DNA from 3 places in the Pseudarthrobacter sp. CCNWLW217 genome. Region 1 is predicted to be linked to each of the others. Evidence: predicted binding sites of a transcription regulator. Region 1 holds the regulator's gene; each other region holds the start of a gene.
The links. Region 1 encodes HrcA, which represses chaperone genes, less so after heat shock. Its sites were predicted from a motif close to TTNGCACTCGNNNNNNNCGAGTGCNAA; they were not measured.
Positions count from the first base shown of each region.

Region 2: groES (co-chaperone GroES) is a predicted target of HrcA. The motif match lies at 2,850-2,876, and genes of this name have one in related genera.
Region 3: groL (chaperonin GroEL) is a predicted target of HrcA. The motif match lies at 3,540-3,566, and genes of this name have one in related genera.

Region 1 is NZ_JBBCBT010000018.1:16,830-26,336, forward strand. It holds gene V9L18_RS18135 (PhoH family protein) at 1-856, opposite strand, end outside; gene V9L18_RS18140 (GerMN domain-containing protein) at 1,247-2,167, shown strand; gene V9L18_RS18145 (16S rRNA (uracil(1498)-N(3))-methyltransferase) at 2,176-2,958, opposite strand; gene dnaJ (molecular chaperone DnaJ) at 2,961-4,088, opposite strand; gene hrcA (heat-inducible transcriptional repressor HrcA) at 4,170-5,183, opposite strand; gene V9L18_RS18160 (DUF3097 domain-containing protein) at 5,371-6,216, shown strand; gene V9L18_RS18165 (DUF4870 domain-containing protein) at 6,316-6,735, shown strand; gene hemW (radical SAM family heme chaperone HemW) at 6,810-8,039, opposite strand; gene lepA (translation elongation factor 4) at 8,076-9,507, opposite strand, start outside.
Region 2 is NZ_JBBCBT010000006.1:207,237-217,123, reverse strand. It holds gene V9L18_RS09570 (dihydrofolate reductase family protein) at 1-535, shown strand, start outside; gene groL (chaperonin GroEL) at 707-2,317, opposite strand; gene groES (co-chaperone GroES) at 2,395-2,691, opposite strand; gene V9L18_RS09555 (hypothetical protein) at 2,900-3,286, opposite strand; gene V9L18_RS09550 (class I SAM-dependent methyltransferase) at 3,341-4,576, shown strand; gene V9L18_RS09545 (shikimate 5-dehydrogenase) at 4,580-5,410, opposite strand; gene V9L18_RS09540 (glycoside hydrolase family 3 protein) at 5,499-6,938, opposite strand; gene V9L18_RS09535 (glutamate--cysteine ligase) at 7,332-8,483, shown strand; gene tsaD (tRNA (adenosine(37)-N6)-threonylcarbamoyltransferase complex transferase subunit TsaD) at 8,576-9,664, opposite strand; gene rimI (ribosomal protein S18-alanine N-acetyltransferase) at 9,661-9,887, opposite strand, start outside.
Region 3 is NZ_JBBCBT010000004.1:33,573-43,459, reverse strand. It holds gene V9L18_RS06305 (ribonuclease HI family protein) at 1-109, opposite strand, end outside; gene V9L18_RS06300 (ABC transporter substrate-binding protein) at 317-1,627, shown strand; gene groL (chaperonin GroEL) at 1,732-3,360, opposite strand; gene V9L18_RS06290 (ABC transporter substrate-binding protein) at 3,653-4,918, opposite strand; gene V9L18_RS06285 (cold-shock protein) at 4,915-5,121, opposite strand; gene V9L18_RS06280 (LytR C-terminal domain-containing protein) at 5,275-5,907, opposite strand; gene V9L18_RS06275 (DUF3263 domain-containing protein) at 5,959-6,288, opposite strand; gene V9L18_RS06270 (uracil-DNA glycosylase) at 6,413-7,183, shown strand; gene V9L18_RS06265 (siderophore-interacting protein) at 7,198-8,040, shown strand; gene V9L18_RS06260 (threonine/serine ThrE exporter family protein) at 8,046-9,533, opposite strand; gene V9L18_RS06255 (peptidoglycan bridge formation glycyltransferase FemA/FemB family protein) at 9,568-9,887, opposite strand, start outside.

The DNA of each region.
Region 1 (9,507 bases):
CGGTCACCACCATTTTGGAACCAAAGCCGAGCCTGGTCAGGAACATCTTCATCTGTTCGGGTGTGGTGTTCTGCGCTTCGTCAAGGATGATGAAGGCATCGTTGAGCGTACGTCCGCGCATATAGGCCAAGGGCGCCACTTCGATGGTGCCGGCGGCCATCAGCCGCGGGATGGACTCCGGGTCCATCATGTCGTGCAGCGCGTCGTAGAGGGGACGGAGGTAGGGGTCGATTTTGTCGCTGAGCGTGCCGGGCAGGAAACCAAGCCGCTCCCCCGCTTCGACGGCCGGCCGGGTGAGGATAATGCGGCTGACTTCCTTCTGCTGAAGCGCCTGGACGGCCTTCGCCATGGCGAGGTAAGTCTTGCCGGTTCCGGCAGGACCGATGCCGAAAATCACCGTGTTGGCGTCGATCGCGTCTACGTAGTTTTTCTGGTTCAGCGTTTTGGGCCGGATGGTCCTGCCCCGGCTGGAAAGAATGTCATGGGTCAGGACATCGACCGGGTTTTGCAGGGACTGGCTCCGCAGCAGCGCCACCAGTTGCTGCAGCACTGCGGGGCTGATCACCGTGCCACGGGCTACCAGGCCCCGGACCTCCTGTAGCAGCCGCATGATCCTGGGGACATCGGCCGCCGGGCCGCTGATGGACAGTTCGTTGCCCCGCACATGGAAATTGACGGCGGGAAACTGATCTTCGATGAAACGCAACGCCTCATCGTGGCTACCGAGCGACTGGACCATCTGATCGGAGTTATCAAAGACAACCACCTCCGTCCGGATGCCGGGAAGGGTGTGGGGAAATTCTCCTGCGGTGCGCTCAGTGTTCAGCCGGCGCTTTCCGTTAGCTGATTCAGTCATGGTGCTGGCCCGCAGGCCTATGGTCCCCTCCAGTTCAAGTACGTAATCCCGCAGACCGCCGTGGCGTGTGGTCCCGCCCGTCGGAGGTCTCCGGATTCATACCATCTTACGCCAGCGCGCCGCTGTCAGCGGCTGGGGGCAGCCTTCCGCCAGTGCCGGAACGGCCCATGTGGGCGGGAAGTTGCCGTCATTAGGTATCAACTTCATATCGGCCTCATATCGTTCCCGTTGCAGTTGTACCGGGCAGCCGTCTTGCGCCACCGAGGCGACTTTCCTTATGCAATGCTGGAAATTCAAGGCCGTCCGGGGACCGGCTGCATCATCGCTGCCAGGAAGGATAGTGCCATCACCGTGCCGGGACCAGAAACGCCCCTTGCCTTGGGTACTGCCCTGGGGCGCATCCGCTCCACCGCCCTGCTGAGCCTCCTGCCTGCCGTCCTGATCCTCACGGGCTGCATCGCGGAGCCAGGGCCGGAGCCCACTGTGGTGCAGAATTCAAGCCAGGGCACCGAAAACACCTCGCCAGGGGTGCCGGCCACCAGCGCACCGCTCGAGACCACACAGTCGTCGAACAAGGCACCCGTCTATTGGATCGGCCGCAGCAACAGCAACGTTTTCCTGTACCGCGAGTTCAGGGACGTGCCCGAACAGGAAAACCCGGTTACAAGGGCACTGCGGGCCATGATGTCTGATAAACCGCTGGACCCGGACTTCTTTACCCCATGGCAGAACCCCAAGAAACTGGCCACGTCCATCTCGGGCAAAAACGTCATCACAGTGGACGTCTCGGAAGATGCCTTCAACAGCAACCTCGACGCCGACATGGCCGGCCGCGCCATCCAGCAGCTCGTCTATACGGCCACGGCAGCCGGGGCGAGTTCCGGGCTCATTGACTCCGGCCAGCAGATCCAGGTGATGATCCTGGTCGACGGCCACACGGACTATCTTGCTTTTGACCACGTGCGCCTCGGCACGCTCATGTCCCGGAGCCCGGGCATGGTGGCGCCGGTCTGGATTATCGATCCGCAGGAGAACGTAGAAGTCGCCGACGGCAGCGTGAAGATTACTGGCCGCAACACCCTGGCCGGTGGCAAGCTCCGCTGGCGGATCCTGCGCGAGGAAGACAACGGCGACAAGACGCCGTACCTGACCGGGGAAACCACAGCCGCGACCGAGGCCGCCCAGTCCGGAGTTTTTACCTTGGCCTTAACCCTCACGCCGGGCAACTATGAGCTTCGCGTCGCGCAGGCGGACACCTCAGGAAACGACCAGGAGCTGAACGTTGATACGCGCAGCTTCAGCGTGCGCTAGCTCGACTGTCAGAGCCCAGGTGCGGACCAGCGGCCCAACACATCGCTGGCCAGGACGACTGCAGCGGGGCCGGCGGTGGACGACCTGAGGACGTGGTGCCCCAGAAGCGCCGTTACGGCACCGGCACTGCACAGCCTGGTCACTTCACGCGGACTGATCCCGCCTTCCGGTCCCACAATGAGCAGGATTTCGCGGGTTTCGCTGCCGTTCGCAGCCGCCTGCCAATTCTCCAAAACGGACCGTAACGGCCGGACAGCGTCCTCGTGCAGGACGATTGCGAGATCGGCCACGCCGGCAGCCGCTGCCAGTCCGGGGGTTTCGACGGCGGCGCGCACCTCAGGAATCCAGGCCCGCCGGGCCTGCTTGGCCGCCGCCGTCGCCACCGACTGCCACTTGGCATGTGCCTTGGCTGCCCGTTCGCCCTTCCACCTCACGATGGACCGTTCGGACTGCCACGGGATGACCGCGTCAATCCCCAGTTCGGTGGCAGTTTCAACTGCTAGCTCGTCTCGGTCGCCCTTGGCCAGCGCCTGCACCAGGACAAGCCGGATGGCGGGCTTTTCTTCGACCGTCAGCGCCGAACACTCCACTGTCAGCTCCGACGGCGACGCCGCCACGACCGTGCCGGTCAACCGCTTGCCGGCCCCGTCTGCGATGTCCACGGACTCGCCGGGGGCAAGCCGCTTGACCGCTACCGCATGCCGCGCCTCAGCCCCTTCCAGGACAAAGTGGCCCCCTGGGACCATGTGGTCCAGCGTCCCGGGAGCGCTAAAAAAAACCGGATTGCTCACCCCTACAGGTTACCGAGCCGGTCCCGCAGCTTGGCAAAGACGCCGCCGCTGGCCGCGAGTTTGCCCTCAGTGAACTGCTCGCCGCGCAGTTTGGCCAGTTGCCGCAACAGGTCTTCCTGCGCCGAATCCAGTTTGGCCGGGGTCTCCACCTGAAGGTGTACCTTGAGGTCGCCGCGGCCATATCCGCGAAGGTGTGTCACGCCCAGGCCGCGCAGGGTGATGATCTCCCCTGACTGGGTTCCCGACTTGACGTCGATTTCCTGCAGCCCGTCGAAGGTTTCCAGGGAAAGTTCGGTTCCCAGCGCGGCAGCGGTCATGGGGATGTTGAGCGTTGCATGGAGGTCGTCGCCGTCACGTACGTACGTGGCGTCGTTGTTGACCCGGATCTCAACGTACAGGTCACCGGCCGGGCCGCCGGCCGGGCCTGCCTCGCCCTGGCCCGACAGCTGGATGCGGGTTCCGGTGGCTACGCCTGCAGGGACCTTGATGGTCATTGACCGCCGGCTACGGATCCGCCCCTGCCCGCTGCATTCGTTGCAGGGGTCCTTGATCACGGTGCCGAAGCCTTCGCAGCTGCCGCAGGGGGCGGCCGTCATGACCTGGCCAAGGATGGAGCGGACCGCTCTCTGGACCTGGCCGCTGCCGCCGCAAATGTCGCAGCGTTCCGGGTGGCTTCCCTCCCGGCAGCAGGAGCCGTTGCACGTGGGGCAAACGACTGCGGTGTCCACCTCAAGCTTCTTATTGACCCCGAACACGGCGTCGCGGAGTTCAATCCGGACACTGATGAGGGCGTCCTGGCCGCGCCGGACCCGTGATGCCGGACCCTGCGATCCGCCAGCGCCGAAGAAGGTATCGAAGATGTCCTGGAAGGCGAAGCCCTGTCCGGCGTAACCGCCGCCGCCGAAGCCGTTGTCGGTACCGTTTTCGTTGCCGGTGGTGTCGTAGACCCTGCGTTTCTGCGGGTCGGAGAGTACCTCGTAGGCGTGGGTCACGGCCTTGAAGCGGTCCGAGGCATCCTCACCGGGGTTGACGTCCGGGTGGAGCGTGCGGGCCAGCTTGCGGTAGGCCTTCTTGATCTCTTCCCCGGTGGCTTCCGGCGAGACTCCAAGGACGTCGTAGTGGCTGCTCAAAGTTCGTATCTCTTCCTGTTTGTACTGCTGCAGTCGGACTGCTTGTACTGCTCTTGTTGCCTGGGGCCCGGCCAGTTGCTGTCAGGGGCCCAGAATCCTCGAAAGGTAGCGGGCCACGGCCCTGACTGCTGCCATGGTGGTGGGGTAGTCCATGCGGGTAGGACCGAGCACCCCGATCTTGGCTGTGCTGTCCGGGCCGTACGCCGTGGCGACCACCGACGCTTCGGTGAGCCCGTCGTACGGGTTTTCGCGGCCGATGCTGACCGTCACGCCGCGCGGATCCTGTGCCATCTCGCTCAACAGGCGCAGCATGACCACTTGTTCCTCAAGCGCTTCCAGCACCGGGCCGATACTCAGGGGAAAGTCGACGTTGGACCGTGCGAGGTTGGCGGTGCCGGCCATGACCATGCGGTCTTCGCGGCTGCTGTGGGCAAGGACCTCCAGACCGTGCGCCAGGGCCTGCGCAGCCTGCCGCTGTCCTGGGCCCAGGCCGGAAACAACTGCCGGCAGCGACTGGGTCAACTGGCTCAGCGGCGTCCCTGCGAGCGAACCGAGGAACCGCCCCCGAATACCTGCCAGGGCGTCGTCACCAAGGTCCTGCCCGACGTCGACCACTTTCTGCTCCACCTTGCCGGTGTTGGCGATCAGGACAACAAGGACCTGGCGGGGAGCCAGCAACACGAACTCGATGTGCCGGATCGTGGCGCGGCTCAGGTGCGGGTACTGGACCACTGCCACCTGGTTGGTCAACTGCGACAGCAGCCGGACAGTGCGCTCCAGGACGTCGTCGAGATCGTCCGGGCCCTCCAGGAGGGTCTGGATGGCACGGCGTTCTGCCGGTGACAGCGGCTTCATGGCCGAAATCTGGTCGACAAACAGCCGGTAGCCCTTGTCTGTGGGGATGCGTCCGGCGCTGGTGTGCGGGGCGGTGATGAGGCCGTCGTCCTCAAGGGCTGCCATGTCGTTGCGGATCGTGGCGCTGGAGACGCCCAAATGGTGGCGTTCGACCAGCGCCTTCGAGCCCACAGGTTCGCGGGAGTGCACGTAGTCCTCAACGATGGCACGCAGTACTTCAAGTTTGCGCGGCTCGCTCACACTCCACCTCCATCCATGGTCACAGGCCGCCGGTTTCCCCGGCGCGTGCACCGGCCGCCGTCTTGGCGCGGCTTAGCACTCGACATGCCTAAGTGCTAACAGTCTAATATGACTCACCCCGTTGTTAGCATTGGTACCGCTCCGGGCGAAATTCCGGGCCAGGATCTAGGCAAGGCGGAACACATCCATGCAGTACCAGAACTGGGGTCCCCGGGAGATCGCCGTCCCCGTGAGGAATCAGCTCCCTGAAGTCCCGGTAGAGCGCGGGATGGTCCTGGAAGAGGTCCAGTCCGGCTGGGTGGGCGCCGTCACGCGGGTCGAGAAGTCAGGCGGAATGCATGTGGTGGCCCTTGAGGACCGGCGGGGCAAATCAAGGTCCTTCCGGCTCGGATTCGGTTTCCTCTTGGAGGGACAGCCGATCCGACTGATGCCCCCGGCGCCGCGGCAAGCCACCGCCCCGGCCGGGCGGACGGCCTCGGGCTCGGTCCGGGTAGCCGGTCAGCGCGCCCAGGTGGCCAAGGCCAGCAGGATCTGGGTGGAAGGAAAGCACGACGCCGAACTGGTGGAAAAAGTCTGGGGAGACGACCTCCGGGTGGAGGGCATCGTCGTCGAGCCTTTGCATGGAATCGATGACCTCGCTGCGGCCGTGGCAGACTTCGCACCGGGGCCGGGCCGCCGGCTTGGAGTGCTCGTTGACCACCTGGTTCCCGATTCCAAGGAATCGCGGATTGCGGATGCCGTGATGGCATCCCCGGGCGCTGCCGGCAATGTCCTGATTGTGGGGCATCCGTACGTTGACGTATGGCAAGCCATCCGGCCTTCCGTGCTGGGAATTGAAAGGTGGCCGGTGGTCCCACGTGGCCAGGACTGGAAGACCGGCATCCTCGCGGCGTTCGGTTGGCCGCATTCCACGAAGGAAGATATCGGCCTGGGCTGGCAGAAACTCCTGGGGGCGGTCCGCAGCTACGCAGACCTTGAAGCCTCGCTGCTGGGCAGGGTTGAAGAGGTCATCGACTTCCTCACCGTTCCCTAGCAGTATTCTTGGTACTGCAGTTGCCAGTGCGCTTGAGCCCGGCACACTGTAACTTTGAATGTTCTACCCCCGCACCATTGCTTTTCGAAGGAAGACACCGTGGCAGAAAACGCACACGAACACAGGGACAACCAGAGCGGCCAGGGCCGCTCCGAGTACCATGGCGTTCCAGCAAATGCGCTGCCGCTAACGGCCAGCGAAGACCGGCAGTGGGCAACCCTGGCGCATTTCGGCGGCATCCTCGGGTGCGTGCCGTCGCTGCTGATCTACCTCATCTTCCGGGAACGTGGGCCGTTTACCGCCCAGGAATCCAAGGAGGCGCTGAACTTCAGCCTGCCGCCCACCATCGCGGCCGTTGTGGCCAACCTTCTGGTGTTCATCCCTGTGGTCGGCAACATTTTCGCCGTGATTGCCACCCTCATCTGGATCGCATTGACTTGCTACTCGGTTGCCGCCGGCATCCACGTGAACCGGGGCCAGCCGCACCGCTACCAGTACAACCTGCGGTGGATCAAATAAGGGTCAGCTTCCGCTGGCTCCGCTAAGCGGCGTCAGGAGGTCCCGAGCCGGGCTTGCAGGAAACGACTCCCGCGTCAGTCCGGCAGGATCCTGCGGACCACGGCGTCAGCCAGCAGACGGCCCTTCAGCGTCAGGACGAGGCTTCCCTGAAAGGCGGAGGCAGGGTCCACCAGCCCGTCGGCGATGAGTCCAGCCACTTCTTTCCGGCCTGACTCCCCCAGCGAACTGATGCCCACACCTGAGACGAGCCGTGCCTCAAGCATGATCCGCTCCATGTCCCGGGTGCCGTCGTCGAGCGTTTCCCGCCCTGCTGCCGGCGAGAGCCCTTGAGCCAACCGGCCGGCGTAGGCGGTGGGGTGCTTGACGTTCCACCAGCGCACGCCGCCCACGTGCGAGTGGGCTCCGGGACCGATGCCCCACCAGTCGTCGCCGCGCCAATAGGCCAGGTTGTGCCGGCACGCCTGCTCCGGCGTCCGTGACCAGTTGCTGACTTCATACCAGCTCAGACCCGCTTCGCGAATCAGCTGGTCCGCGAGTTCATACTTGTCCGCGTGGTCGTCGTCGTCGATTCCGGGGACTTCACCGCGGCGGATCTGGGCTGCCAGCTTGGTACCGTCCTCCACGATCAGCGCGTAGGCGCTGATGTGATCAGGCTGGTACGACAGGGCCGTCTCAAGGGAGTACCGCCAGTCGTCCAGTGACTCTCCCGGTGTGCCGTAGATCAGGTCCAGGCTCACAGCCAGTCCGGCGTCCCGCGCCCATTGCACCACTTGCGGCACGCGGCTGGGGGTATGGGTACGGTCCAGGACCTTCAGCACATGGGGCACGGCGGACTGCATTCCGAAGGAAACCCTGGTAAATCCGGCATCCTTGAGGACGGCAAGGGATTCCGGGGTGACGGAGTCCGGGTTGGCCTCGGTAGTGACCTCAGCGCCGGGCTCCAGGCCCCACTCGCCAATGGCAGCGCCGAGAATTCGGGCCAGGTCCCCGGCCGGAAGCAGCGTTGGCGTCCCGCCGCCGAAGAACACGGTGCTCAGCGGCCGGTCCGGAATTCCGGAGTTCCGCAGCACTGCTGCTGCGAAGTCCACCTCTGAGACGGCCGTGGCGGCGTAGGCATCCTGCGACGCGCCGCCTCCCAGCTCCGTGGCCGTGTAGGTGTTGAAGTCGCAGTATCCGCAGCGGACCGCACAGAACGGAATGTGCACGTACAGCCCGAACGCCCGGTCCGCCGAACCTTCCGCTGCCTGGGCGGGCAGCAGACCGTCCGACGGCGCGGGGTCGCCGAGGGGAAGAACGCTAGGCACGGGTGCGGCCTCCGGTGGTTCCGGCCACGGTCATCACTACTTCTTGGCCTTGTCCTTGGACTCGTCGGTGGTCAGCGCGGCAATGAAGGCTTCCTGCGGGACCTCTACGCGGCCCACCATCTTCATGCGCTTCTTGCCTTCCTTCTGCTTTTCCAGCAGTTTGCGCTTTCGGGAAATGTCACCGCCGTAGCACTTGGCAAGAACGTCCTTGCGGATGGCCCGGATGCTCTCCCTGGCGATGATCCTGGAACCGATGGCAGCCTGGATGGGCACCTCGAACTGCTGGCGGGGAATCAGTTCGCGCAGCTTGGTAGTCATCATTACACCGTAGGCATAGGCCTTGTCGCGGTGCGTGATGGCCGAGAACGCATCCACCTGCTCGCCTTGGAGCATGATGTCCACCTTCACGAGGTCGGCCACCTGCTCGCCGTCCGCTTTCCAGTCCAGTGAGCCATAGCCGCGGGTCTTGGACTTGAGGATGTCGAAGAAGTCGAAGACGATCTCGGCCAGTGGCAGGCGGTACCGGATTTCCACACGGTCCTCGGACAGGTAGTCCATGCCGCCCATCACGCCGCGGCGGCTCTGGCACAACTCCATGATGGCGCCCACGAACTCGTTCGGAGCCAGGATGGTAGCGGACACCATCGGCTCACGGACTTCGGCGATCTTGCCGGAGGGGTATTCGCTGGGGTTGGTCACATGGACAACCTTCTTGTCCTCCAGCGTCACCTCGTATTCCACGTTGGGGGCTGTGGAGATCAGGTCGAGGTTGTATTCGCGTTCGAGCCGTTCCCTGGTGATTTCCAGGTGGAGCAGCCCAAGGAAGCCCACGCGGAAGCCAAATCCAAGAGCGGCGGACGTTTCTGGCTCATACACCAGTGCGGCGTCGTTGAGCATCAGCTTCTCCAGCGCATCGCGGAGCACCGGGTAGTCCGTGCCATCCAGCGGATACAGGCCGGAGAAGACCATGGGCTTGGCATCCGCATAGCCAGGAAGGGAATCAGAGGCAGGCTTGGCAAGGTTGGTGACGGTGTCGCCAACCTTGGACAGCCGGACGTCCTTAACGCCGGTGATGAGGTAGCCGACTTCGCCAACACCAAGGCCTTTGGAAGGGGTGGGTTCCGGGGAGCTCACGCCGATCTCGAGGAGTTCGTGCGTGGCCCTGGTGGACATCATCTGGATGCGTTCGCGGGGGTGCAGCATGCCGTCGACCACGCGGACGTAGGTGACCACGCCGCGGTAGGTGTCATAGACCGAGTCGAAGATCATGGCGCGGGCGGGGGCGTTGGCGTCGCCCACGGGTGCAGGCAGGTCGCGGACGATTTTGTCCAGCAGCGCTTCGACGCCCATACCGGTTTTGCCGGAGACACGAAGCACGTCGTCGGGGTCGCCGCCGATCAGGCTGGCCAGTTCCGCGGCGTACTTTTCGGGCTGGGCAGCCGGGAGGTCGATCTTGTTCAGGACCGGG
Region 2 (9,887 bases), on a different contig from region 1:
GGAGGAGGACACCGAGGGCGACTTCGCCTTCGGCGGCTGGCAGGCACCAGTGTCCGACGACGAGGCAGGCGCGGCCATCGGCGCCGAGATCGAACGCATCGACGCCCTGCTCCTGGGCCGGAAGACCTACGATATCTTCGCCGCCTACTGGCCCCACCAGTCCGACGACATTGGTGGCACCCTCAACAGCGTGCCCAAGTTCGTCGTTTCCAACAGCCTGACTGATCCGGCCTGGTCTGGCACCACGGTGCTGCCGAATGCCACCACTGCGGGCCGCCTCCGCGAGGAGTACGACCAAGTCCATATGTTCGGCAGCGGTGTCCTCATCCGTTCACTCCTCGCCGCGGACGTCCTGGACCGCCTCCACCTGTGGCTGTATCCGGTCACTTTGGGGCAAGGCAAGCGCCTCTTTGACGCCGGAACCATTCCCGCGACCTTCCGCCTCGCCGAGCCGGCGCGCAGCTTCCCGAAGGGGGCGGTGTCGCTGGTGTACGAGCGCGCGGGCGACGTCGAGACCCAGGAGATGGGCGCATAGTGCCGTAACCGGCCCAACCATGCACAACGGCACAAAAAACCGGCCCAGCAGATGCTGGACCGGTTTTTTGTGCAATGACGTACTGCGGTGGCCCTGGGCCCACGTCGTCCGTGGGCCCACACCGGCGAGGGCCCCAAGTCGAGCGAAGCGAGACTTGGGAGCCGGTGGGGACTAGTGGCTGTGGCCTGCGTGCTCGTCTTCTTCAGCGGGCTTCTCCACCACGAGGGTTTCGGTGGTGAGGACCAGCGCGGCGATGGACGCCGCGTTGCGCAGTGCTGCACGGGTGACCTTGACGGGGTCGATGACACCGGCGCCGATCAGGTCCTCGTACACGCCGGACTTGGCGTTGAAACCGTTGTTTGTCTCAAGCTCTGCAACCTTGGCCGTGACAACGTAGCCGTCGAACCCGGCGTTCTGGGCGATCCAGCGCAGCGGCTGGACCAGGGCGCGGCGGACGATGCCCACAGCAGCAGCGGCGTCGCCCTCGAGGGCCTTGACTGCAGGGTCCTCGTCGAGTGCCTTGAGCGCGTGGATCAGCGCGGAACCGCCGCCGGCGACGATGCCTTCTTCGAGGGCAGCGCGCGTGGAGGACACTGCATCTTCGATGCGGTGCTTCTTTTCCTTCAGCTCAACCTCGGTGGCTGCGCCAACCTTGATCACGCCGATGCCGCCGGCCAGCTTGGCCAGGCGTTCCTGGAGCTTTTCCTTGTCCCAGTCGGAGTCGGTGCGGGTCAGTTCGGCGCGCAGCTGGGAAACCCGGGCTGCGACGTCTTCTGCGGAACCGGCACCGTCAACGATGGTGGTGTTGTCCTTGGTCACCGTGATGCGGCGGGCGGTACCCAGCACCTCGAGGCCAACGGTATCCAGGCTGAGGCCCAGTTCCGGGGAGACAACCTGCGCACCGGTGAGGGTGGCGATGTCCTGCAGCATGGCCTTGCGGCGGTCGCCGAAGCCCGGAGCCTTGACGGCAACCACGTTCAGGGTGCCGCGGATACGGTTGACGATCAGCGTGGAGAGTGCTTCGCCTTCAACGTCTTCGGCAATGATGAACAGCGGCTTGGAGCTCTGCAGTGCCTTCTCCAGCAGCGGCAGGAAGTCCTGGACCGAGGAGATCTTGCCCTGGTTGATCAGGATGAGGGCGTCTTCGAGGACGGCTTCCTGACGTTCTGCGTCGGTGACGAAGTACGGGGACAGGTAGCCCTTGTCGAACTGCATGCCCTCGGTGAGGACCAGTTCGGTCTGCGTGGTGGAGGACTCTTCGATGGTGATGACACCATCCTTGCCAACCTTGCCGAAGGCTTCGGCGAGGAGCTCGCCGATTTCGTCGCTCTGGGCCGAGATGGCTGCAACGTTGGCAACCTGGGTGCCTTCAACCGGGCGGGCGTTCTCGAGCAAGCGGGCTGCAACGGCTTCGACGGAAACCTCGATACCGCGCTTGATCTGGCCAGGAGCAGCGCCGGCAGCAACGTTGCGCAGGCCTTCCTTGACCAGGGCCTGGGCCAGCACCGTTGCGGTGGTGGTGCCGTCGCCGGCAACATCGTTGGTCTTGGTGGCTACTTCCTTGGCCAGCTGGGCGCCAAGGTTCTCGTACGGGTCATCCAGCTCAACTTCGCGGGCAATGGTGACGCCGTCGTTGGTGATGGTGGGTGCTCCCCACTTTTTGTCGAGGACAACGTTGCGGCCACGGGGGCCGAGCGTCACCTTGACAGTGTTGGCGAGCTTGTCGATGCCGGCTTCAAGAGACCGGCGCGCAGCGTCGTTAAACGCAAGCTGCTTTGCCATGGTTGTGTCCTTTCAAGACAGAACCCCGCGCAGCTGACCAGCGGAATGCATGGTCAGCGGCACGGGGATCCAAAGAGTTACTTTACGACGATCGCCAGGACGTCGCGGGCGGACAGCACGAGGTACTCGGTGCCGCTGTGCTTGACTTCGGTTCCGCCGTACTTCGAGTAGATAACGACGTCGCCTTCAGCAACGTCCAGGGGAACGCGGTTGCCGTTGTCGTCAAAGCGGCCGGGGCCTACTGCAACAACTTCGCCTTCCTGCGGCTTCTCCTGTGCGGAGTCCGGGATGACCAGGCCGGAAGCCGTGGTCTGCTCGGCTTCGAGCGGGCGGACAACAATACGATCCTCAAGAGGCTTAATAGAGACCGACACTCGGACCTCTCCTTTTCGTCAGCAAATTCATGGACTGGAGAGCTGGGGCGCCGTGGCTGGCAAACCGTCGTCGCGGTGCCGGCAGCAGCCTGGCTGGCAGCTCTTCATGTGTTAGCACCCTCCTAGGGAGAGTGCTAATGACGACTCTATGTAAGGGGTTAGCACTCGGTCAAGGCGAGTGCCAGAATTTTGCCTCGGGTGAACAAGATCAGCGGCCTGCGAGGTCGTCGAAATCAACGTCCTCATCGCCTTCGTTGCCCTCATCACGGCCGTTGCCCCGCCGAAGATACAGGACGACGGCGCCGGCTACTGCGGCCAGCAGGGATATCACCAGGAGGATAACGCCGCCGAGCCGGGCCGCGGAGTACAGGTCCCTGATCTCGCGTGCCTCGTCCGTCGCGTCCTGGATATCCTTGCCGCCAACGGAGTACACGGTGGCGTTGAAGGTGTCCAGGAACAAGATGATCACCAGCAGGGCGGTGCAGACAATCGCCACGGCAACCCCGGCAATCAGTGCGGGACGGGCGAACTTCACCAGGCCTGGGGTGTTCGGATGTGGCTGTTCGGACGGCTGTAGGCCTGCGCTGTCTTCCATGCCTTCAACCCTATCGGCATCTCACCGTGGCGCTCCTCCACTACTCTTGAACGCATGGCTCAAGCACCGCAGGACCAGATCGCACCACTGCTCACGAGCGAAGGCTGGGACCTGCTGGCGTCCCTTGGCCCCTACCGCGAAGACACCTCATTCGAGCTGAATTCAACGCTTCGCAAGGCTGGCCACTCGCCCGCCCTGGTATCCGCGGTCCTCACGCAGTCCCGGCTGCGCACGAAGGCGGAACTGAAGTTCGGCGAGTTCGCCCGGAGCATGCTCTTCACTCAGGCCGGGCTGGAGCAGGCCACCCGGCTGAACGTCGCTGCCCGGCACGCCGAGCGTTTCGCCCACGCCGGCATCAGCCATGTGGCTGACCTCGGCTGCGGGCTCGCAGCCGACTCCTTGGCGCTGGCCTCGATGGACATCACCGTCACCGCCGTCGAAATGGACGAGACCACGGCCGCCTGCGCCACGGTGAACCTCATCCCGTTCCCCAACGCCACCGTGGTGCACTCCGATGCGACGTCCGTGCCGCTGGACGGGATCGACGGCGTCTGGCTGGATCCGGCCCGCCGCGTCACCTCCACGTCCGGAACCACACGGATCTGGGATCCGGAAGCTTTCTCACCGCCGCTGTCCTTTGTGGAGTCGCTTGCCGCGTCAGGCCGTGCGGTCGGGGTCAAAATGGGCCCCGGGATGCCCCACGAATCCGTGCCGGCGGACTGCGAGGCCCAGTGGGTCTCGGTGGGCGGCGACGTCACTGAGGTGACGCTGTGGTTCAACGCGGTGCGCAGGCCAGGCATCCGACGGGCCGCACTGCTCCTGGGTCCCCAGGGTGCCGCCGAAATCACCAGCGCCGAAGATTTCGGCGCTGGTCCCGCGGCACCGGTGGGCCCGGTGGAGGGCTACCTGTACGAGCCCGACGGCGCGGTGATCCGCGCAGGGCTGGTGGCGGACGTCGCCCTTGAACTGGGCGGGCACCTGGTGGACGAGCACATCGCCTACATTTGCGCTCCTGACCTGGTGGACACGCCGTTCGCGCGGGCCTACAAGGTTATGGAGGTCATGCCGTACAACGTCAAGGCACTCAAGGCCTGGGTCAAGGACAACGGCATCGGCGTGCTCGACATCAAAAAGCGCGGCACGTCAGTCACCCCGGAGGAACTGCGGAAGCAGCTATTTGCCGCAGGTAAGGGCGGCAAGAACAGCAAGAAGGCCGGAAACAAAACAGCCACCCTGGTCCTGACCCGCATCGGGGAGGACCGGGTGGCCATCGTGGTGGAACCGGCCTGAGAGCTACTGGGCGCGAGTGAATTCCTCCGCGGCCCTGACCTGCTCGTCGGCGGGCCGGACGCCGGTGTAAAGCACAAACTGCTCCAGTGCCTGGATGGTTGCTACTTCGGCCCCGGTGATCACTGGCTTTCCTGCGGCGCGCGCCGCCCTGATCAGCGGCGTCTCAGCGGGGAGTGCCACGACGTCGAACACCACTTTGGCTGCCGCGATCGTGCCTTCGGGGAAGGACAGGGAGTCCGCATCCGGACCGCCTTGCATACCTCCCGCCATACCAATAGGCGTGACATTGATGATCAGGTCCGCCGTGCCGCCGTCGAGCGCTGCGCGCCAACGGAACCCGTAGAGGTCGGCGAGGGCCCGCCCGGCGTCCTCGTTGCGCGCAATCACGGTGACGTCGGTGAAGCCGGCGTCGCGGAGGGCCGCCACGGTGGCCTTCGCCATGCCGCCGGCACCCTGGACCAGGACTGAGTAGCCCACGGGAACCGCGTGCGACCTAAGCAGCTGTTCAATGGCCGTGTAGTCCGTGTTGTAGGCCTTGAGGTGCCCGTCCGTGTTCACGATGGTGTTCACCGAATCGATGGCCTTGGCCGAAGGGTCCATCTCGTCCACGAGCGCGATCACGTCCTCCTTGTACGGCATGGAAACCGCACAGCCGCGGATCCCCAGTCCCCGGACGCCCGCAATGGCCTGGGCGAGGTCCGTCGGAGCGAAGGCCTTGTAGATCCAGTTCAGGCCCAGCTGGTCGTAGAGGTAGTTGTGGAAGCGGGTCCCGTTGTTGCTGGGCCGCGCCGACAGCGAGATGCAGAGGGTCATGTCTTTATTAAGAATGGGCACCGGTCCATTAAACGTGATTCAACCCAACTAAGTAGCAGCAGATGTCGTTATGAGGGTCCAAAACGACATCTGCTGCTACCCAGTTGGGTTAGGGGGGGCAGCCGGTGCCGGCCGGGAAGCTTCCGACGGCGGCGGGCAGCTTCCCCCGGGCCGTCGCCTTGCCTGCCAGCACGGCCGCCAGTGCGTCGAAGGCACCAGCGCTGCGTCCGTACAAGGCAACCTTGACCGGAGCCGCGGAGTCCTGCAGCGGCCAGGGCGCGTCGAGCGACACTGCGATGTCACCACCGGCAGGAGCACCGCCATAGCCGATGAGGCTGACTACAGGCCCCCCGCCAATAGCCAGCCCGGCCCTCGCAGCAGCGGCCTCGAACCGGGCCCTGTCCTGGGGCGAGCCACCGGACACCTGGACAGCGCCGGGCACCAGCGGCCCGCTGCAGGGTCCGGCCACCACTGTCACAGCGGCGGCGGAAACCCTGGCGGAGAGGTCCTGACCGCTTCCGGGGGGCGTCCCAGGGAAGGATGCAGGGGTCCTGCCACGCCAGACCATCATGGTCACGACCCGTTGCGCGGCTTCGTCCAAGCGTGCCGGCGACAGACGCCCGCCGGCCACGGCGCCCACGATGGACGCGTGGGCCTGTCCAACGTCCGTGGGCATCAGCAGCAGGTCGGCCCCGGCGGCGAGCGCAGCCACGGCAGCGGAGCCGTCCGGAAACTGCTTCTGGACAGCACCCATATTGAGGGCGTCCGTTACTGCTACGCCCTTGAAGCCCATGCCCCGGAGCGCGGCGTAGGTGTGCGCGGACAACGACGCCGGCACGCCAGGTTCCAGCGCAGGTACGGCGATGTGCCCCGTCATGACCATGGGCACACCGGCGGCGACGGCGGCCCGGAAGGGCTTCCAGTCGCGGGCTTCGAGGTCGGCAACAGTGGCTGGCTGCACCGGCAGGTCCTGGTGCGAGTCCACGGTCACCGAGCCGTGACCGGGGAAATGCTTCACTGTTGGGAGGACACCTGCCTCCTGCATCCCTTGGGAGAAAGCCACGCCCAGTGCCCCGGCCGTATCTGGGTTCCCTGACATGGACCGCGCACCGATGGTGGGATCCGCGGGGCCGATCGTGACGTCCGTGTCCGGTGCGAAGTCCACGTTGAAGCCCAGCGGCGCGAGTTCGGACGCCACCGCACGGCCGGCGTCCTTCGTGAGCGCAGCGTCCCCGCCCGCACCATAGCTCATGGGCGCCGGCCATTCAGTCAGGGGCGCACCGAGCCGGGACACCACGCCGCCCTCCTGGTCCACGCCAATGAGGCCGGGCCACGTCCGGCCGTCCGCGCGGGCTGCGGCAGCCAGGCGTGCGGTGGTGGCTGCCATGGCCGCCGGATCTACCTGCTTCTGCGCATCCACGGGAACGTTGTCCCCCATGATGATCGAGCCCGCCAGGTGCAGGCGCTCGATGGTGGCGGCGTGGGCTGTAGCGTCCGCGCCGGTGAAGAAGGGCATCAGGACCTGGCCGGCTTTCTGTTCCACCGTCATGGCGGCCACCGCCGCCGCGGCCGCATCCTTGTCGCGCTGCAGCGGACCCCAGCCGAGAGGCCTGGCCCCGGGATCAGGTGAGGCAGAGGGCGACGGCGGTGCCGGCGTCGTCGTTGGTTTGGCTGCAGACGGCGGCGGGCTGGGAGTGGAGGACTGGGAGGAAGGGGTGGGCGCCGGAGTGGGGACGCCCGTACAGGCGGCCAGGGTGGCCACTGCTGCCAAAATGAGGGTGGTTTTGTGAAAACTGTCACGGGTCCGCGGGAACAAGGCCATCAATACGATGCTACCCCTGCACTAGACTTGAACCACCCGTTCGCCCGTCCGGCCGCCGCCTGCCAGGGCAGTCCGCCGGGGCGGCGTGCGCCAGGGACAACCGAACAGTTAGGGGAACGCATGAAGATTGATTTCGCTTCATCGAGGCAATCAACTCTTGGTGTGGAATGGGAGCTGGCGCTCGTGGACGGCCAGACCGGGGAGCTCGCCTCCGTGGCCAACGAAGTACTCCGTGGCGTCGCCGCCAAACACCCGGAACTGAACGAGGACGACGAACACCCCCACATCAAGCAGGAACTGCTGCTGAACACAGTGGAGCTTGTCACCGGCATCTGCGAGACGGCCGGCGAAGCCAAGGAAGATCTCAGCAGGTCCCTGGCCGCGGTCCGCGAAATCACCGACCCCATGGGCGTGGAAGTCTTCTGTGCCGGGAGCCACCCCTTCAGCCCGCCCCAGCTGCAGCCCGTGACCGACAAAGCCCGGTACGCCAAGCTGATCGACCGTACCCAATGGTGGGGCCGGCAGATGGTCATTTATGGTGTGCACGTCCATGTGGGCCTTGACCGGCGCGAGAAGGCCCTTCCGGTGCTGGACGGCCTGGTCAACTATTTCCCGCACTTCCAGGCACTGTCTGCGTCGAGCCCGTTCTGGGGCGGCGAGGACACCGGCTATGCCTCACAGCGGGCGCTGATGTTCCAGCAGCTGCCCACCGCGGGGCTGCCGTTCCAGTTCGCCACCTGGGATGAATACGAGTCCTACGTCCAGGACATGTTCACCACGGGCGTGATCGACACCCTGTCCGAAATCCGCTGGGACATCCGTCCGGTTCCCAACCTGGGCACCATCGAAATGCGCATCTGCGACGGCCTGGCCACGCTGGAGGAAGTGGGCGCAATTGCCGCCCTCACACAGTGCCTGGTGGACGAGTTCTCCACCACTCTGGACAACGGCGGAACCATCCCCACCATGCCGCCGTGGCACGTCCAGGAAAACAAATGGCGTGCCGCCCGCTACGGCATGGAGGCCATCATCATCCTCGACGCCAAGGGCAGGGAGCAGTTGGTCACGGACCATCTGCTGGAGACCCTGAACCGGCTGGAGCCCGTGGCAGCCAAGCTCGGCTGTCCGGACGAGCTCGCCGACGTCGAGAAAATCATCAGCCGCGGCGCCGGCTACCAGCGCCAGCGCCGTGTGGCCTCCGAGAACGGCGGGAACCTGCAGGCCGTGGTGCTGGACCTGGTCAAACAGATGCGTAACGGCCCCACGGCCTGACCGCTGCGCGAGCTCTCTTAGCGTTGCTCTATCACTTGTGGTCCCTAAACCCTCGGTTTAGGGACCACAAGTGATAGAGCAACCGGGGAAATTCAGGCGGGAAGCGAAACCGCGGTGACCGGCATCGAGGAGTCCGGCGCGAAGCGGATCCCGCTGGGCGCCACTCCGGCCATGACCAGCTGTGCACCCAGGGCTGCGACCATGGCACCGTTGTCCGTGCAGAGGTCCAACGGCGGGACGTGCAGCTTGATCCCGGCGGACGCGCAGCGCTGGCCGGTCAGCTCGCGCAGCCTGGAATTGGCGGCGACGCCGCCGCCGAGCAGGACGTCCTTGATTCCGTTCTCCCGGCAGGCCAGCACGGCCTTTGAAGTGATCACGTCCACCACGGCTTCCTGGAAGGCAGCCGCGATGTCTGCCACCGGAACGTCTTCCCCGCGGGCTTCGAACTGCTCCACGCACCGGGCCACCGCGGTTTTGAGGCCGCTGAAGGACCAGTCATAGCGGTGCGGACCCGGTTCGTCGGCAGAGCCCATGTACTTGGACTGGGTGAGGCCGCGCGGGAAGCGGATGGCCTTGGCGTTGCCGGTCCTGGCCAGCTTGTCGATGGCGGGACCGCCCGGATAGCCGAGGCCCAGGATGCGGGCCACTTTGTCGTAGGCTTCGCCGGCGGCGTCGTCGATCGTGGAGCCCAGTAGCTGGACGTCGTCGGTGATGCTGTTGATTTTGAGGATCTCGGTGTGGCCGCCGGACACCAGGAGGGCGCCGAGGTTCTCCGGCAGCCGTGGGGCGCTGCCTGGCTGGCCGTCGAGCAGGCCCACGCCCACGTGGGCCACCAGATGGTTGATCGCGTATAGCGGCTTACCGGTGGCCACGGCCAGGGCCTTGGCCGCGCAGACGCCCACCATGAGGGCGCCTGCCAGTCCGGGTCCCGACGTGACCGCGATGGCATCCACGTCCTCCAGTTCCACACCGGCGTCGCCCAGGGCCTGCCGCAGCGTGGGCACGAAGGCATCCAGGTGTGCCCGGGAGGCAATCTCGGGGATCACTCCGCCGAAGCGCACGTGTTCGTCCATTGAGGAGGAAACCGTATTCGTCAGCAGCGTCGTCCCGCGGACAATTCCCACTCCGGTCTCGTCGCAGGAGGATTCGATGCCCAGCACCAGGGGCTGCGAGCGGTTCATGGCTGGTCTGCTTCCGTTGTGGTGGGTTCGTCCGGTGTCAGCTGGAGCCGCATGATCAGGGCGTCCACGCCGTCGCGGTAGTACCCGCGGCGCACATGGATCTGCTCAAACCCGAAGCGCAGGTACAGCTGCTGGGCCCGGGGGTTGTCCGCGCGGACCTCAAGCAGGACGTCCTGGGCGCCGCGCCCTGCTGCTTCCTCGATCAGCCGGGTCAGCAGGGCCG
Region 3 (9,887 bases), on a different contig from region 1:
CGTGAGGCCACCCTCCGGCACGCCAGCAGTCGTCGTTCACGTACCATGCCCAGCCAGCCGGACCTGGATTTCCTAGAGCCGAACCGTCGGCCGCTGCAGTAATCGTCACGGAACCATCCTGCCAGACGACGCCGACATGGAATTCGGCGACTGCCGGGAAACCGCTTACCGAAAACTCTTGACGCTGAAGTCGATGCGGGGCAGAATCGGAAACCTGAGTGAGAAAACGCTTTCTCACTCGAGACTCTCCCACCGTCATGGACGCGGCAAGGGAACACAGGCGGGGTGGACCCCACCCTTCGAGGAAGGCACATCAATGAAGATTCAGGCCATCAGCCGTAGGAGATTCCAGCTCGGCGCAGTCGCCGTCGCGGTGTCGCTGCTCGCCACCGGCTGCGGCGCGCCCGCAGGATCCAGCAGCAACGACCAGGTCACCCTGCGTTTCGCCTGGTGGGGCAACGAGTACCTCAACGCCCAGACCGAAAAGGTCATCGACGCGTTCGAGGCTGAGCATCCCAACATCCAGATCGAATCCGAGCCCGGCGAATGGGCCAGCTATTGGGACAAACTGGCCACTAAGACCGCCGCCAACGATGCACCGGATGTCATCCAGATGGACCAGAAGTACATCGCCGAGTACGGCGGCCGCGGAGCACTGCTTGACCTGTCCAAGCAAAGCGGGGTCGACACCTCCAAGCTGGACAAGGAATCACTAGCTTCCGGCCAATACGACGACGCACAGTATGGCCTGAGCACCGGCAAGAATGCTTACGTCATCATGGCCAACACCAAGGTCTTCGAGGCAGCCAATGTCCCTTTACCCGACGACACCACGTGGACGTGGAGTGACTTCATGGACACTGCCGCGAAGCTCAGCGCGGCGGGTAACGGGAAGAGCTACGGTGCGGCCTATGGCAGCAACGAAGCAGACCTCATCATCTGGCTTCGGCAGCACGGCGAGAACCTCTACTCACAGGACGGAAAGCTGGATTTCGACACAGCCACCGCTGCTTCCTTCTGGGAGCGGCTTAAGGAACAGCGTGACTCGCAGGCAAGCCCGCCCGCCACCGTGGCCACCGAGGACTCCGGCGCAGGCTTGGAGGAGAGCCTGTTCGGCACCAACCGGGTCGGCATGGCGTGGTGGTGGACCAACCAGCTCGGCTCGCTGGAAACCACTACAGGCAGCAGCATCAAAATGCTCCGCGCCCCCAGCCTGGACGGTAAGTCCGCAGACAACGGCATGTACTACAAGCCCACGATGTTCTGGTCTGCGTCTTCTCGCTCCAAGCATCCTGAGGCGGCCGCAACCTTCATTAATTACCTGGCGAACAGCCCGGCTGCCGGTGCCATCCTCATGACTGACCGCGGCGTCCCCAGCAACTCTGAGATCGTCGAGAGCATCACGTCCACCCTCAAGCCCGCAGACACAACCGTTGTGGCCTTCCTGAAGGACATCGCGCCGGACATCGCCGACGCTCCACCCGTCCCGCCGGTGGGCGCGGGCAGCGTCCAGAACGTCATCAAGCGGTACACCGACGAGGTCCTGTACGACCGCCTGACTCCGCAGGCAGCAGCCGAAGCCTTCAAGAAAGAAGTCGAAGGAATGCTGGCAACGGCACGGAAGTAGCGGAGCCCGGCGGCTGCAGAGCCTGCCAAGATGCACAAATGCGGCCCCCTCCAAACGGAGGGGGCCGCATTGTTTGCGCGGAACGTATTCCGGGCGCTTGGAGACTAGAAGCCGCCCATGCCGCCCATGTCGTCGCCGCCACCCATGGCCGGAGCGTTCTTCTCCGGCTTGTCGGCCACGACAGCCTCAGTGGTGAGGAACAGGCCGGCGATGGAGGCCGCGTTCTGCAGGGCAGAGCGGGTCACCTTGACGGGGTCATTGATGCCGGCAGCAAGCAGGTCGACGTATTCGCCGGTTGCAGCGTTCAGGCCATGGCCTGCGGGCAGGCCGCGGACCTTGTCCACAACAACGCCCGGCTCAAGGCCGGCGTTGAAGGCAATCTGCTTCAGCGGGGCGTCGATGGCAACGCGGACGATGTTGGCGCCCGTTGCTTCGTCACCGGTCAGGTTCAGGTTCGCGAACGCCTTGGCGCCAGCCTGGATCAGTGCAACGCCACCACCGGCGACGATGCCTTCTTCAACGGCAGCCTTTGCATTGCGGACAGCGTCCTCAATGCGGTGCTTGCGTTCCTTGAGCTCAACCTCGGTTGCGGCACCGGCCTTGATGACTGCAACGCCGCCGGCCAGCTTGGCCAGGCGTTCCTGCAGCTTCTCGCGGTCGTAGTCGGAATCGGAGTTTTCGATCTCGGCGCGGATCTGGGAAACGCGGCCAGCGATCTGGTCGGCGTCGCCGGCACCTTCAACGATGGTGGTTTCGTCCTTGGTGACAACAACCTTGCGGGCGCGTCCCAGGAGTTCCAGGCCAGCGGTCTCGAGCTTGAGGCCAACTTCCTCGGCAATGACCTGGCCGCCGGTCAGAACGGCGATGTCGGCCAGCTGAGCCTTGCGGCGGTCGCCGAAGCCCGGAGCCTTGACGGCGACGGACTTGAAGGTGCCACGGATCTTGTTGACGATCAGGGTGGCCAGGGCCTCGCCCTCGATGTCCTCGGCAATGATCAGCAACGGCTTGTTGGACTGCATGACCTTTTCCAGGACAGCAACCAGTTCCTTGACGTTGGAGATCTTGGAGTTGACGATCAGGATGTACGGGTCCTCGAGGACCGTTTCCTGGCGATCGGTGTCGGTGACGAAGTACGCGGAGATGTAACCCTTGTCGAAGCGCATGCCTTCGGTGAGTTCAAGCTCCAGGCCGAAGGTGTTGGACTCCTCGACGGTGATAACACCTTCCTTGCCGACCTTATCCAGGGCCTCGGCAATGAGGGCACCAATTTCGTCGTCACCGGCAGAGATGGAAGCCGTGGCGGCGATCTCTTCCTTGGTTTCGATTTCCTTGGCCGAAGCGAGCAGCTCCACCGTGACGGCTTCTACAGCCTTCTCGATGCCGCGCTTGAGGGACAGCGGATCGGCGCCGGCCGCGACGTTGCGCAGGCCTTCCTTAACCAGTGCCTGGGCGAGCACGGTGGCCGTGGTGGTGCCGTCGCCAGCGACGTCATCAGTCTTCTTGGCAACTTCCTTGACCAGCTCGGCGCCGATCTTCTCATAAGGATCGTCCAGCTCGATCTCCTTGGCGATGGAAACACCATCGTTGGTGATCGTGGGGGCGCCCCACTTCTTTTCGAGGACGACGTTGCGTCCACGCGGGCCGAGGGTGACCTTAACGGCGTCGGCGAGGATGTTCAGGCCCCGCTCAAGGCCGCGGCGTGCCTCTTCATCAAATGCAATGATCTTGGCCATAACGGCAGTAGTCCTTTCGGGACAGACGTTAAGAATGAACCCACCGAAGTGCCCGCGACGGACGATCCTTCGCCCTCGGCCTCTGTACGCCTCAGGTTCCCGATCTCACTCCAGTAAGTATTTCTTTCGCTCCTCGACCGGCGCCTGGGCTTCGTAACCGGCCTGAGCCGGGCGTCGCTTTAGCAGTCGGTACGTAAGAGTGCTAAGTCAATAATTAGCACTCCATAGGTGAGAGTGCAAGCGAATAGTCCCGAAAACCAGTGCCTGCGGGGCCTCGTTTCGCTCCCGGCGATCAGCCTGCGGCCCGACCCGCGGATTCACGACCGCTGAGCTTTGCCCTGTTGTCAGCTCCGTACGTGAACACCATGAAGTTCGCAGAGGTGATGTCGCCGTTGGCGTCGAAGCCGATCGGACCGGATTGGCCGTCGTAGTTCGCGGCACCTGCGGTCTTCAGCGCTGACACGCAGTCCTTATAGGACTGGCAGGGTGCGGCCTTCGCCGGCTCCGCGCCGGGGGCCGCGCCTCCGGAGACAGCTATGAGGTGTGCGGCTATTGATCGGCCGGCGTCGTCATCGGCTGCCGCGGCCGCCAGGACAGCCAGCGTCACGGCGTCGTACGTCTCAGCGGCGAAAGAGGTGTCCTTCAACCCAGGATCGACCGCCAGCAGGCGAGCTTGGAAGTCCGCGGAGGGGAATACGCCGGGCACCACTGCCCGCGCGCCGTCGAGCGCTTTTGACCCCAACCCGGAACTATACTGGGCGAAAGCGCCGTCGCTGAGGATGACTTTACTGCCGGACAGTCCAGCGTTGTTCAGCTCAGCGATGGCCCCCTGGGCGCCATCCCGCGCAATGAGCACCACTGCATCCGGGGCCGCTTTCCGGGCAGCAGCTGCGGCCCGTTGGGCATCGCCGGGCTCGAATGCTGACGTGCTGGAGGTTTCCACGCCTGCGTCCTTGGCCGCACTGGCCACCGCTGCGGAAACATCCTTGCCGTAGCTGCTGTCCTGGTGGACGATCGCCAGGCTCTTCGCGCCCCCGTCTTTGGCGAGCTTCACAAGCACCGAAGCCTGGGCGACGTCGGCCGGTGCAGTCCGGAAGTAGTAGCCGCCGCTTTTGTACTTACTCAGCCCTGCCGCCGAATTGGCCGGTGAAATGAGCGGAATCTTCGCGGCGGAGAGAACGTCAATGGCAGCAGCCGCGTTGCTGGAATCAGTGGGTCCAATCACGACGTCGGCCTTGGCCGCGGCCAGCTCCTTGGCTTGCGCGCCGGAGTCGCCGGCGGCCCGGGGCAACAGTTCAATGGGCTTGCCCTTGTGCCCGCCGGTGGCGTTGATTTCCTGCACGGCCAGTTTTGCCGCGGCAAGCTGCGAGCCACTGAGGAAGTCACGCGTTCCGGTGCTGTCCAGGATCACGCCAACGCGCAGCGTTCCATCGCCGGAGGCTTCAACGGAGTCAAGCCGGGCATTTCCAGCAGCAGCCCCACACCCGGCCAGCCCAAGAAGGAGGGCCGCCGATGCGGAAACACGGACCAAGGAAGATCGGAAACTTACGGACTTCACTCTGCCGGCCGGACACTTTCTGCCTGCGGGCCCTTCTCGCCTTCGCCGACTTCAAGCTCCACCCGCTGCCCCTCATCGAGTGCGCGGTATCCCTCGCCTTGAATGGCGGACCAGTGGACAAAGACGTCGTCACCCGAGCCGTCCACCGTAATAAAGCCGTAGCCCTTTTCAGCGTTGAACCACTTCACGGTTCCCAGTGCCATGATGCCCACTCTTTCAGTAGCGTCCGTAAGGCCCACGCCACTGTGTGCCGCTCGTTACGGACCGAAGCCTGAAATCACTCTAGCCAATGGTCCCCGGACGAGCCGAGGCACAGGGCCGCGTCGGTGTTCAATAGTTATTCAGGTGTAACCCGTTTACTGGAAGCCCGGCCCCAGCACAACCACCAGCGGAACCTGGAAGTCGGCGCTGTCGACCATCGTTGGAATGTTCAGGAGTTCGGAGAGGGCCTCCGCGTTGGCCCTTTGTGCCGGACCAGCATAAAAAATTACCGACGTCTGCTGGGGTGCGCCACCCCAGTTTCCTACCTGGCCGAGGGTCCAACCGTCCGCCTGGACGGTGGCGCTGACCCTGCCAGCCAGGCCGGCTGTTCCGGCGGCGTTGTAGACCGCCAGGCCCTGGGTCTTGTTCACGGCGGCCTGGGAGGCCGCGGCGGAGGGTGTGGGGCTCGGCTCAGGTTCGCCACTCGGTGAGGGCTCGGCACTGGCAGTGGGCTCTGCAGTTGCGGAAGGTTCAGCGCTGGCAGAGGAAGAGGCAGCCTCAGAGGGGGCAGATGACTCCACGCTGGTGGACGCCTGGCTGCCGGCTTGGGTGAATCCCAGCTGAGGCAGGATCAGGAAGGAGACCAGGCCGACCGCAAGTGCCACAACGCCCACGGCGAGCATGGGCCATAGCCGCGGCCTGGACGGTGCCGAAGCTGAACGGTGGACACCCTGGCGGGAGGCAGCCTCCGGAACTTTGTCGAATTCATCCCGAGCGTATCTGGTCATAGTGGAGAGACATCCTTGTTGATTGTTGCTGATGGCTCAGCACGAGCGAAGTTACGCGTCCGAACCCAGGCGACGTGCGGTGCGTGCCCGTTGTCGCGACGTACGTAGTCTACGCAATCGCTTGACGAGCATGGGATCGTGCGCGAGCGCATCCTCGGAGTCGATCAGCGCGTTGAGCAGTTGGTAGTAGTGCGTAGCTGACAGGTCGAAGAGTTCCCTGATGGCCTGTTCCTTGGCACCGGCGTACTTCCACCACTGCCGCTCAAGGGCGAGCATCTGTTGCTCCCGCTCGCCGAGCGGCGAGTCCCGGAGCGAAAAGTCAGCCAGCAGGGAGCCACGCTCGCCAGGCTCTGCCAGGTGTTCCCGGGCTGGTTCCGCCACGGCATACTCCTTCGCTGGATAAGGTTAAAAGTCTCACCCCCATGTTACGGACGAATAACAGCGTTGTCATTTACGCCGCAACGGGCTGGCAGTGGATGAACGGGAGTACTGAGAGAATGGGGGCGTGTTTGATTCGGAACCCCTGTTCGAGCTGGAGCCGGAAGCGGCGGAGCCCGTCGGTTATGCCGAGATGGCTGTATTGCCACTGGACGAACTGATGGCCGCCGACTGGGCCGCCGCCCTGGCCGGGGTGGAAGATGACCTGCGTGCCGTACTGAGGTTCCTCGCTGACGACGTCGCGGCCGGGCACCAGGTGCTGCCGTCGCCGTCGAATGTCCTCCGCGCGTTCCGGCAGCCGCTGGCGGACGTCAAGGTACTGATCCTTGGGCAGGACCCGTACCCAACCCCGGGGCACGCCGTCGGCCTGTCCTTCGCTGTGGCCCCGCAGACCCGACCCATTCCGCGCAGCCTGGCAAACATCTACAAGGAGCTCGAGGCCGATGTGGGAGTACCGGCGCGCGTGCACGGCGACCTCAGCGCTTGGGCGGACCAGGGCGTGCTGCTCCTGAACCGGGTCATGAGCGTGCGTGCCGGAGCCGCGGGTTCCCACCGCGGAAAGGGCTGGGAGAAAATCACGACGGCGGCAGTCACCGCGGTGGCCGGGCGACGGAAGGCTGACGGCAGCGCATTTCCGCTGGTGGCTGTGCTGTGGGGCAAGGACGCGGAGGCAGTCCGGCCCCTTTTGTCCGGCGCCGCGGTAGTGTCCAGCGCGCACCCGAGCCCATTGTCGGCGTCGCGCGGTTTCTTCGGTTCCCGGCCGTTCAGCCAAGCCAATGCGCTGCTGAACGAGCAAGGAAGCCCTGGCGTAACCTGGGAACTCCCACCACTCCCTTAGCTTAGGCTTGCCTTATGAGCACCGTTCCCGCTGCCACCAGCGCCACCAAAAAGTCGCGTCCCCAAATCAACCTCACCGTGGTCCGCCGCGAGCAGCTTTCGCCGCACATGGTCAGGATCGTTGCCGGCGGCGACGGCTTCGCCGACTACGTCAACAACGATTTTGTAGACCGCTACGTGAAGATCGTGTTCCCCCAGGCAGGCGTTGACTACGCCCAGCCGCTGGACCTGTGGACCATCCGCGAGACCATGCCCCGTGAGCAGTGGCCCTTCACCCGGACCTACACCGTCAGGTGGGTGGACTCCGTGGCACAGGAGTTGGCCATCGACTTTGTGATCCACGGCGACGAAGGACTGGCCGGCCCGTGGGCGGCCTCCGCCCGGCCCGGCGACCCGCTGACCTTTACCGGTCCCGGCGGCGCCTACAACCCGGCGCCCGACGCCGACTGGTACCTTTTCGCCGGCGATGAAGCCGCCCTGCCCGCCATCGCTGCCTCCTTGGAAGCCCTGCCAACGGAGGCACAGGGCGTGGCTTTCCTCGAGGTTGACTCCGACGCCGATATCCAGCCCGTCACAGCCCCTGCCGGTGTCAAGATCACGTGGCTCCGGCGCAACGGCGCACCGGCCGGCACCGGCGACCTGCTGGTGTCGGCAGTCGCGAACGCCGACTGGCCCGCCGTCGGCAAGGTCGACGTCTTTGCCCATGGCGAGCGCGGCTACATGAAGGGCCTGCGCGAGGTGTTCTTTGTCCAGCAGGGCCTGGACCGCAAGCAGGTTTCGCTGTCCGGTTACTGGGCCGCGGGCCGGGTCGAAGATGACTTCCAGGCCGAGAAGAAACTGCCCATCGGGCAGATTTAGCCCCGTTAGCGGCGGCGGGCGCGCCTGCGCTCGTTGCTGGCCAGGCTCCGCGTCAACGGCCTGGCCAGGGTGTCGCCCAGGACGATCCCGCCCGCAGCGCCGAGCACGATGGCGCCGGCGTTCAGCATCCCCCCTGCGCCCAGGAGGATCTCGGATTCCTCGATGGACAGGACATACATGGACCGGAAGATCGTCAGGCCCGGCAGCAGGATCAGCGCCGCCGGCACGGCGACCACCAGCTGGGGCGCACCCATCTTCAATGCCACCACCCGGGCCAGCAGACCGATCACCACGGCGGACAACGCCGGCGAGAACCGGTCGCTGATCCCCAGCGAGCTGGCGCCGAGAAGCACCAGGTACCCGGCGACGCCCACGGCAGCGGTGGGCAGGAGCAGCTTCCACGCCGTCTGTTCGGTGACCCCGATGGCCATGACAGCCAAGGCCGTGAGGACCACCAGCACCCACAGGTCGTAGGCGGGGCTGAATGTTTCCGTGACGTCGATTTCCTGCATCCCCGTCATGGAACCGACCACCAACGCGACGGCAATGCCTGCCACGAGGGCGCCGAAGATCAGGACTGTGGACAGGAACCTTCCGGCGGCCGTCACCGGGAAGCCGTTAATCGCGTCCTGCACCGAGGACACCAGGCGGCCCGTGGGCAGCAGGAGCAGGATACCGCCCACCACCACGATGGCCGGCGCGGTGGTGAGGTTGAACTGCCACAGCAGCAGTGCCATGAAAGTCACCACAAACGAACACGTCGCGGTAGTGAAGAAGTCAGGTACTCGCCAACGGCCCAGCTGGCGCGACAGCAGGCTCACGCCGATGTTGACCACAAAGGCGATGGCTGAGGACACGGGACCGCCACCCAGTACGCCAACGAATGCTGCCGCGAAGACGCCGAAGGCCACGGTCACCATCCAACGTGGGAAGGGCTTGGGGCTGGTGATGGCCTCATCGAGCCGGCGGATTGCCTCGTCCCGGCCCACTCCCCCGGCCACGATGTCCGTAACGAGCTGATGGACCTTGGCCAGCCCGGCGTAGTTGTTGGTCCAGGACCGCACAACGCGCAACAGGGCTATGGGCGTCTGGTCCTTGGGCGCGTAGTTGATCCCGACCGACTGGTTGGTGATGTCCACTTCGATGTTCTTCAGCCCCAGGGCTGCCGTCACGGCGATGATGCTCGTCTCGACTTCCAATGCGCCGGCGCCATAACGGAACATGGTTTCGGCCAGGTGCAGGGCAAAGTCCAGGGTCTTGCGGGCGGAAGTGTCCACGCCTCCCACTTGGATCATGGGGTTGGCGTACGGGCTGCCTGCGAGCCTGTCCACGATACTCAGCGGCGCCGTCGGTGGGTTCTCCCCTTGGACCAGGCGCCGCAGCATCCGCTTTGCCGCGGCGTTCTGCCGGACCTGGGAGGGGGAAAGTGGCTCAGTCTTCGGCAGGCCGTCAGTGTGAGGCCTGTTCCGGGGATCCCCGGGTCGATCTGTCACGCTGGTCCTCTTCCGGGGGTGCTTATCGTGGTCTTTATGCGGTGTTTTCGGCGGGGGCTGGTTCTTCGCCGGAAGCCTGGCGTTTCAGCGGGAGCCTGCTCAACAGCGTGCGGGCAGCTGCCACCGCGGCCCGGGCGATCCTGTTGGCTTGGAAAACCACGGGCCGCACCGGCATCACGAAATCGCCCAGCAGCTGGACCACCTCACCGCCGAAACCCTTCTTGAAGGCGTAGCCGCCGTGGCCTTCCTCGTCCTGTCCCTGGATGCCGAAGGTGCCGTAGAAGTTGTAGCGGCTGTAGCCTTTTTCCAGCGCATGGAGCATCATGCCCCAGTAAAGGGAGGTGGCCCCGTTGA